2 regions of the Rhodococcus artemisiae genome follow, and region 1 is predicted to be linked to the other one. Evidence: riboswitches for the same ligand, from Rfam matches in the RefSeq annotation. Region 1 holds a riboswitch; the other holds the start of a gene.
The links. A riboswitch is a leader RNA that binds a small molecule or an ion and turns the genes downstream of it on or off. The one in region 1 is predicted to bind cyclic di-AMP.

Region 1 (4,407 bases):
CTGTTGGTATCCGGGGCAGCCTTGGTGCTCGCCTTGAAACTCGGCGGAGTCAGCGACGCCGGATCGAACGGTGCTTCGCCGCGCAGGGCTTGCCCGACCCGGTGGGGAAGCTCGACGGTCTCGTCGTCGATGCGGGTGAGCAGGCCGGCTGCCAGGAGCTTCTGGACGGGACGAGTCTCGTCGGAGCCCGGCGCGGCGTCGCGGGTGCGCCCGATCGGCGATGTACGTGCCAGGGTGTCGAGAATGCTGCGCTGTGCGGGGTCGAGAGCGGCGAGGACCACATCGAGCTCCTCGCGGGTGAACGCGTCCGTCTCGGGTGTGCGTCCGACCCGCCACGGCACGGCTTCCACGGCGGCCGCGACGAGACGCAGACCGTCGGGGGTGTCCCACACCAGGAGGACGGAGCGCAGCCGGTCGAGAATCCGATCGACAGCCCTGGCGGTGATGCGTCCCCGCAGATCGTCGACGAGTGTCTTCCTCGCTACCCCGTCGTCGACGGCCCCGAGACGGGCCAATGCCTCGATGATCCCGAACTCGGCGGTGGTGAAGTCGTTCGCGGCGCGGAACACCGACGCGCGTTGGCGCGCGCGATTCGCAAGCACGCTCATCGTCGCGGGTGGGGGCACCACCAGATCGGGTCTCGAGCGCAGGAGAGCGACGAGTTCCGTGTCGCGGCGATCGGACAGCCACCGGGCGAGCGAGTCCGATCCGGTGTCGGGGGCGGGCGTGGTGGGTGTCATCCGGTCCAGATTAGAGACCTGAGATGGCCTGAGACGAACTCACCTGCCAAAATGAGCGTCATGGCTGACAAATCGAAGAACCTCTACGTCGATCGCGGATGGCCGGAGTTGGCAGACGGCGACCATGCGGTCACCGAACTGTCGTCGACACGTTCGGGTCCGCTCTCCCCGTACGGCGAGGACGCCGTGTTCCCGGTCCCGGCGGACGAGCTTCCGTACACGCACCCGCGCACCGTCATCAACCGCTGAGTTCCTCGACATCGAGTCTTCCTCGACTGTCGCACTCCCGACAACAAGAACCCCGCACCGAATCCGGTGCGGGGTTCTTGCTGTAGCTGGGTGTGCTGCCTACTGGGGCAGAACTGCGCGGACCGCGTCGAGGACGGCGGGGTCGAGCGCGATACCGGCGGCCTGCAGTGCGTCGACGCCCTGCTCGAAGCCTTCGATGATGCCCTGGGCCTCGGCGGGCAGCGCCGGAGTCTCGGGGAGCTGCGGAACCTGACGGTTCTCGGTGACCGGCGCGGGCGTGGACTGAGCGGGAGCGCTCGGGGCGTCACGCTGGGTCGGAGCGCTGGACAGCCCCAGGCTCGAGGAGCAGGACGGCCATGCGCCCCAGCCCTGGCCTGCGAGGACACGCTCGGCGACGGCGATCTGCTGGTCGCGGCTGGCCTGGTTGGCGGTGGGTGCGTACTCCTGGCCGCCGTAGGCGTTCCAGGTGCTCGGCGAGAACTGCAGGCCGCCGTGGTAGCCGTTGCCGGTGGCAATGGCCCAGTTTCCGCCGGACTCGCACTGTGCGAGGCGGTCCCAATCGGAGTCGGGGGCTGCGGCGGCGGTGCCGCTGAAGGCAACACCCGTGACGCCGAGGACGGCGCCGGTCAGCGCGAACTTCGCGACGGTCCGGCCGGTGTTGGTGGGCTTGCGATGGCGTCCGCTCATGTCGGTTCCGTTTCCTCTCCGCACGCGCCTACGAGGTCAGCTGTCGGGTTCGGACTGAAGAGGTAGTCCGGCCGTTGCGCTCGTCGAGCGTTCCGGCTTCACCCCAAGGCCTGTCGCGTGGGCGGCCGGCCGGGCCTCCGAGGAAGCGACCGGCGGGGCCGGGTGCTTCCGAGGGAGACCGGTTGGGTCCCCCGTTTCCTGTCCCTCGTGGATCGTTTGTCGGGATAACCGGACTTCCGCGGGACAGGAATTTGGCGCGGCGGGCCCGGGTTGGTTGGACCAGGCGGTCCGACCGATGACGACGGTAACGGTTCGGATGGGCGAGTGTCACCAATTGATAACGCGCGACCGTTTGCGGACTCGGGGCTGTGCTGGGGCTATGTCACAGCGAACTCGCTGGTAGTCGCGCGAGTCGACCCTCAAAGCCGTTTCGAGCCACCGCTGTTATCAGCTCGTTACGTGATTAAGGTCACATGCATGTCGGGCGCGCGTCGACAGGAACGATGTCTTTCCCGAGCGGCATAAGGGAGATCGGGATCATCTTCAGGTTCGCGATCGCGAGCGGAATGCCGATGATCGTGATCGCCATGGCGATCGCTGTCGTGATGTGTCCGAGGGCCAGCCAGATGCCGGCGACCACGATCCAGATCACGTTTCCGATCAGTGAACCCGCCCCAGCGGTCGGCTTGTCGACCGTTGTCTTCCCGAACGGCCACAGTGCGTAGACGCCGATCCGGAACGAGGCGATGCCGAACGGGATCGTGATGATGAGGATGCAGCAGATGATGCCGGCGAGGAAGTATCCGAGGGCCAGCCACAGGCCGCCGAAAATCAGCCAGATGATGTTGAGAACTACCCTCATGAGCCGTTACCGCCCTTCGAGCGTCGACCCGATTGCAAGGCGAACGCGATGGCCAGCGCGAAACCGAGCGGCCACGCGAGAGTGAGCAGGAACAGGGCGAGACCCGGCTTACCGTCGGTGAGGGCCGGCGTCAGGAAGATCGCGACCACCGCCGCGATGCCTACGGCGAAGCACACGATAGCGGCGTTGAGCAGGCCCTTGCGGGGTGCACGAGCAGAATCGGAAGAAGAGTTACCCACGGCGTCTACGGTAGCCGCCGGCGGTCGGGGACGGTATGTGCGTCGGGGTACACTGAAACTCGTCTGCGCGTCCCGCTCGATGAGTTTGGGGCGCGTTGTTTTGCATGTCCATATCGTGCCCTCGGGCACGGCCGTCCAGGAGCAGGTGAGCGCGGTGCCGACCGGCAAGGTGAAATGGTACGACGTCGAGAAGGGCTTCGGCTTCCTGTCTCAGGATGAAGGCGAGGACGTCTACGTGCGCGCGTCGGCCCTCCCCGAGGGCATCGAGAGCCTCAAAGCGGGCCAGCGCGTCGAATTCGGGATGGCCGTCGGTCGTCGCGGACCCCAGGCTCTCAAGGTCGAGTTGCTCGAGAAGCCGTCGCTGCGGCAGCAGGCCGGGCGGCGTGAGGCACCGGCGCGTGAGCGACGCTCACCCGACGAGTTGCACGGCATGGTCGAGGACATGATCAAGCTCCTCGAGGTCGCGGTTCAGCCCGACCTGCAGCGTGGGCGCTACCCGGACCGCAAGGCGGGGCAGCGGATCTCCGAAGTCATGCGCGCTATCGCCCGCGAGCTCGATCACTGAGACAGTCCACCAGGACAAAGCGGAATGCCGTATCCGATCGAATCGGATACGGCATTCCGCATTGTCGACCTCGGTGCGAGGGCCGCGGGGGAGTGGGCTCAGAACGTCTGGACGGCCCACACGGCGTGAGCGATCGGCTCGCCCGCTTCGTCTACCACCGCGGAGGGCAGCTGGACCTCCACGCCGAGCAACTGCAGGTTGGGATCGCTCGGCACGGTGATCGCGCTCCGCTGGCCCGGCTCGACCATGATGCCGTCGAGGAACGTCTCACCCGTCTGAAGATCGCCGTACACGGCGATCAGACGCCACGGTGCATCGGAGATCTCCGACGGCAGCGACAACTGAAGCGGATATCCGGCGCGGACGGAGAGCTGGGTGATGGGGTTCTCGACGCAGTCCTCCAGGTTCACGTTGCAGTGCTGTGTCGGGGAGACCGTGACCGAGTTGCCGTCTCCGTAGGCGGTGATCTCGGGCAGTCGCGGCTCGGCCGAGTCGACGAGTGCCCACACCACTGCGCCGATACCCACGGCGACCACCACCAGGACTACCACGATCAGCGCGATCGCCTTCTTCGTCCGGGCTTGCAGATTCATCGGCTCCCATTTCGTGTCGGCTGCCCGTCCGCGCGCTTTCGGCGCTCGTCGGCAGTTTCGGTGGAGGCATGCTCGGGCCTCCTGCCGCCCAGGCCGGGCAGCAACGTCTTTCCACGGTAGGTGAGCAGGGTCTGGGTGAAACCGAGAACCAGTACCACCGTCACCACCGAGAATCCGATCCACAGCTCGGTGGGCAGCAGAACCCCCATGGCGCCGCCCAGAACCCAGCTCAGCTGAAGGACGGTTTCCGACCGGCCGAATCCGGATGCGATGGATTCCTCGGGCAGATCCTGCTGTAGCGAGGCATCCAGCGACACTTTCGCCAGCGCACTGGCGCATGCGGCGACCAAGGCGGCGAACGCGGCGGCGAGCACGTTGTCGGTCGCGGCGACGATCGCCGCCACGATGACCGCGGCAGCAGCACATCTGACGATGATGAGAGCGGGCCGACCCAGAGCCATCCGCGCACCGG
Region 2 (4,407 bases), on a different contig from region 1:
CTATGCGGTGGGCATCCGGTTCCGGGACTGCCCCGGACGTATCGCGTGCCTGTCGTGCCAGCTCCGCCCATTCACTCCAACGGCCCGCGCCATCGACAGGCTCGGACCATCCGTGGGAGGTCCGCACGATGCGCACACCGTCGGAGTCCAGCCACCGAGTGACCAGTCCTATCTCCTCTGGGGGTGCACCGCGTAGCGGACCCGGTCCGAGCACCACCGTCTCGGCACTCGCCGCGATCGCTTCGACGACGGGCATGGGACGCACACCGCGTTCCGCGACGCCGGCCGACGCCAGCCGGCCGGCGCGCACGACGGCGAAATCCCACCCTCCTTCGGCGCGTGGACGGGCCGCGATCAGTTCGTCGATGGCTGCGAGCGCCGCGAGGCGCTGCGTGCGTCGTAGTGCACGGACGGCGTCGGCGGTGCGGTCGCGTAGTCGTGCCGCGTTCTCGAACAGTTCTCTGCCAGCCAATTCGTCGATGCGCTCCTGTGCCCGCACGATCACGGAGGCGTCGTGGCCGCGGAGGAGCGCGCGTGCCCGCCGGACCTGGCCGGAGTAGTCGTCGGGGCTCTGCGGGCCGAACGAGGCGGCCGAACAGGCACCGACCGCGTCGGGCAGGCAGCGGTCGCCGTGGCGCGCGGACCGGCCGATCCTGCGGGTGCACGTGCGCAGCCCACTGAATTCGGAGAGGGTGGCGGCCACTTCGGCGGCTGCGTTCCGGACGGAGAAGGGGCCGAGCGCGTCGGCCGAGGGCGTGCGCGAGATCGCCAGGCGCGGAAACGGCTCGTCGGTGAGTGTGATCCACCACCCGCGAGTGGGGTATTTGGAACGACGGTTGTACGGGGGAGTGTGCGCGGTGATGAGCCGGAGTTCGCGTACCCCCGCCTCGAGGCCGTGCGCGCATTCGACGTGGTCGATACGGGTCGTCAGCGTGACCATCTCGCGGAGGCGCGGTCGGGTCTCCGAACCCGTGAAGTAGTTGCGGACGCGACGACGTAGATCTACGGCCGTGCCGATGTAGAGCGCTTCGTCCGACGGGCCCCGGAACAAATACACGCCGGGCCGGTGGGGCAGGTGAGCGGCGAGCGTGCGTTTGGCGCGTTGTTCGGCCGTGACGGCGGGGATGTAGTCGCGCAGTTCGGTGAGGCTGTGGACCCCCTGGTTGCCGATCCGCTCGATGAGTGCGTGGAGGACGTCGACGGTCGCGCGTGCATCGTCGAGCGCACGGTGTGTGGGCTGTGTCGACACGCTGAACAGTTCGGCGAGTGCAGAGAGTTTCACCGACGGCGCTTCGTCGCGCCCGAGGACCCGCCGCGCCAGTTTGACGGTGCAGACGACAGGGAACCGCGGCCACGCCACGTCGCATCGGATCGCCGCCGCGCGGAGGAAACCTGTGTCGAACCCGGCGTTGTGCGCCACGAGGACCGAACCGGTGGCGAATTCGAGGAACGCGGGGAGTACTTCCTCGATACGAGGAGCCTGATAGACCATCGCGGTGGTGATACCTGTGAGTCGGACGATCTCGGGTGGGATCGACCGGCCGGGGTCGACGAGGGTCGCGAACTCGCCGAGAACCTCACCGCTGCGGACCTTGACCGCCCCGATCTCGGTGATGGCGTCGTCGCCCGAGCGTCCCCCGGTGGTCTCCAGATCCACCACGACGAAGGTGGTGTCGCGTAGGGGAGTGTCGAGTTCGTCGAAGCTGAGCTGGATGCCGAGGGCGGTATCGGAACCGGTAGGGGGCGACGTCATGCGCCTGAGCGTAGAAACCACCTCCGACACGCCCCGGAACCGGACTTTCCACCCTCGATGAGATGAGGATCACACCCACGTGGGAACGGCGGATCGAGCGGGGGATCCCCGGGGTGCCCATCCCTGTTGTGGGGCGCCCCTGCGGTACGCCGGGGTTGTCGTCCCGGAGGTGTGCGGGCAAGGCCGAGCGACGTCCTGAGCAGGGATGAGTCACTGAGGTGTGCAGATCTGCGGTGGTACTGTCCGGATCCGGTCGGCCAGGCCGGGATGACTGCCCTCCGCGCCGTTATCGGGTCGTTATGAAAAGGCGGCGGCACTGGTCCCAAAACGCCTGAAACGGACTTAGTGCGCATTCTCCGCGAGTTCGGGTTGGCCTCGGCGATGCAGTTTCGTAACCTTCCTGAGACCAAGCGGAATAGTTCGTCCGGCCCACTCCCGAGGGCTGGAGCCGCAAGGTAACCGCCTAATCGGCCGCTCGACCTCGAGCGTCCGAGCCGGGGACCCACACGCGTTACTGGGGTGAATCCCCTCCTCCGCCCCGCGGAGAGGGGTAGGGCTGATCTTCCGGCCCGAATCCGTCAGCTAACTCGGTCGGCGGGTGAACGGAAGAATTGGAGAACATCCCCTCGTGGTCTCGCAGAACAGCAAGCGCGCAGTGCGTCGCGCCCTCGTTGCCGGCGCACTCGCGCTCGGTGCAGTCACCGTCACCGCCGGTCCGGCGATGGCAGAGCCCGTCACCATCCCCGGTGTCGGCACCTTCGAACTCCCCGCCGGCGTGACCCTGCCGCCGGAGGTCACCGATCTCATCCCGCCGGCTCCTGAAGCCGCTCCCGCCGCACCCTTCACCGCGCCGTTCAGCTCGGTCGGCCAGCGCGCCGCCGACGCCGCGCTCAGCAAGGTCGGATCTCCGTACGTCTACGGCGCAACGGGCCCGAACGCGTTCGACTGCTCGGGTCTTGTGCAGTGGGCATACCAGCAGGTGGGCCTGAGTGTCCCCCGCACCAGCTACCAGCAGGCCTCTGCCGGCCAGGACGTGTCGGTCGGTGCGCTGCAGCCCGGCGATGTCGTCTCCTTCTACGGCGGCAGCCACACCGGTATCTACATCGGCAACGGCAACATCGTGCATGCCTCGACCTCGAGCCAGCCGGTGAAGGTTGCTCCGCTGGACTCGATGCCCGTGGACGGCGCCCGCCGCTTCTGATCGACGAGCAGTGCCTGTGAGGGTGGATCGGTGACATCACCGGTCCACCCTCACTCCGTTGGCGGGTCCGAACCGGCGATGGTGAATGCTGTAGATAACGAAATGCAGTGCACTACCCGCGGGTAGACACGAAGCTATGCGGTTCCGTAACCTGATCGAGATCTTTGCGAAAGGAAGACAAGTCCAGTGTTCTCCGCTCCCGCCAGGCGGGCTGTTCGCACTGCTCTCGCCGCATGTGTACTTCTCATCCTGGGTCTCACCTCCGCGCCTGCAGTGGCCGACCCCATCGGCGACAGTCCCACCGCCAAACTCGAACACCTCGCCGACCTGTCCCGTCGGTCCGAGCAGGCCAACGAAGCACTGCACCAGGCCGGGATCGACCTCGACGCCCGGATCGCAGAGCAGCACGAACTCGATGCACGCGCCGCCGCGGACCACGACACGCTCGCTGCAGCCCAGGTAGAAGTCGCGCGATTCAAGCCCACCGTCGACAAGCTGGCCCAGGCCAACTACCGGGGTTCGCGCACCAACCGCCTCTTCGCGGTGATGGTCAGCGACTCACCCCAACAGCTTCTCGACCAGATGGTGATGCTGGACGTACTGGGCGCGCAGACCGATCGTGAGATCGAAGGGTTCCGTCGAGCCACCGACGCCGCCGCGGCCGCCGCGTCGGCATCTCGGAAGTCGGCCGAAGCCGCTCGCGTCGCGGCCGAGCAGGCGCAGGCGCTGCGCGACGACCTGCAGCGTCAGGAAACCGAACTCGAGTCGCAGATCGCGGCCGTCCTCGACGCCTTCGACAACCTGAGCGACGAGGAGAAGTCGATCCTCGCCGGCACTCCGTTCCCGCCCGGTCTCGATGCCGATCGCATCATGGAGCACCTCATTCCCGGCAACGGCGCGGGAGCGCTCCGCGCCGCACTCACCCGGATCGGCGATCCGTACGTGTGGGGCGCCACCGGCCCCGACCAATTCGACTGCTCCGGCCTCGTGGTCTGGGCATATCAACAGGTCGGCAAGACCGTGCCGCGCTCGAGCCAGGCGCAGGCCCAGGGTGGGACGCCGGTCTCGCGTGACAATCTCCAACCCGGCGACGTCATCATCTTCTACAACGACGCTTCACACGTCGGCATCTACGCGGGCGACGGAAACATCGTGCATGCCTCCACGTTCGGTGTGCCGGTGAAGGTGCAGGCGATGGACAGCTTCCCGTTCCACAGCGCTCGACGCTACTGACCGCTCCCGGAGGCAACCGACGCACGGCACGGACGGTGGCACCGAGCGCCACATACACTTGCCGCCGTGCACGCGCCGGAGACCCTGCCCCGACCCCGTCGTCGCGTGCCGTGGGAACGGATCGGGCTCGCCGGGCTGGCGCTCGCGGTGGCGGCCGTAGGTGTGCTCCTCGTTGCCCCTGACACCACCGGACCGTCCGAGTCGGACGTCCGTGTGGAGG

Region 2: another riboswitch for cyclic di-AMP. It lies ahead of Q7514_RS20115 (C40 family peptidase); the one in region 1 lies ahead of Q7514_RS23745 (transglycosylase family protein).

What each region holds. Positions count from the first base shown of each region.
Region 1 is NZ_JAUTXY010000013.1:102,959-107,365, reverse strand. Features, by position in the region: gene Q7514_RS23755 (helicase-associated domain-containing protein) at 1-740, opposite strand, end outside; gene Q7514_RS23750 (hypothetical protein) at 801-989, shown strand; gene Q7514_RS23745 (transglycosylase family protein) at 1,089-1,676, opposite strand; cyclic di-AMP (ydaO/yuaA leader) riboswitch at 1,686-1,927, opposite strand; gene Q7514_RS23740 (YccF domain-containing protein) at 2,146-2,538, opposite strand; gene Q7514_RS23735 (hypothetical protein) at 2,535-2,777, opposite strand; gene Q7514_RS23730 (cold-shock protein) at 2,932-3,342, shown strand; gene Q7514_RS23725 (DUF2771 domain-containing protein) at 3,441-3,935, opposite strand; gene Q7514_RS23720 (MFS transporter) at 3,932-4,407, opposite strand, start outside.
Region 2 is NZ_JAUTXY010000010.1:6,809-11,215, forward strand. Features, by position in the region: gene Q7514_RS20110 (DEDD exonuclease domain-containing protein) at 1-1,753, opposite strand, end outside; cyclic di-AMP (ydaO/yuaA leader) riboswitch at 2,204-2,366, shown strand; gene Q7514_RS20115 (C40 family peptidase) at 2,382-2,954, shown strand; gene Q7514_RS20120 (C40 family peptidase) at 3,141-4,187, shown strand; gene Q7514_RS20125 (hypothetical protein) at 4,254-4,407, shown strand, end outside.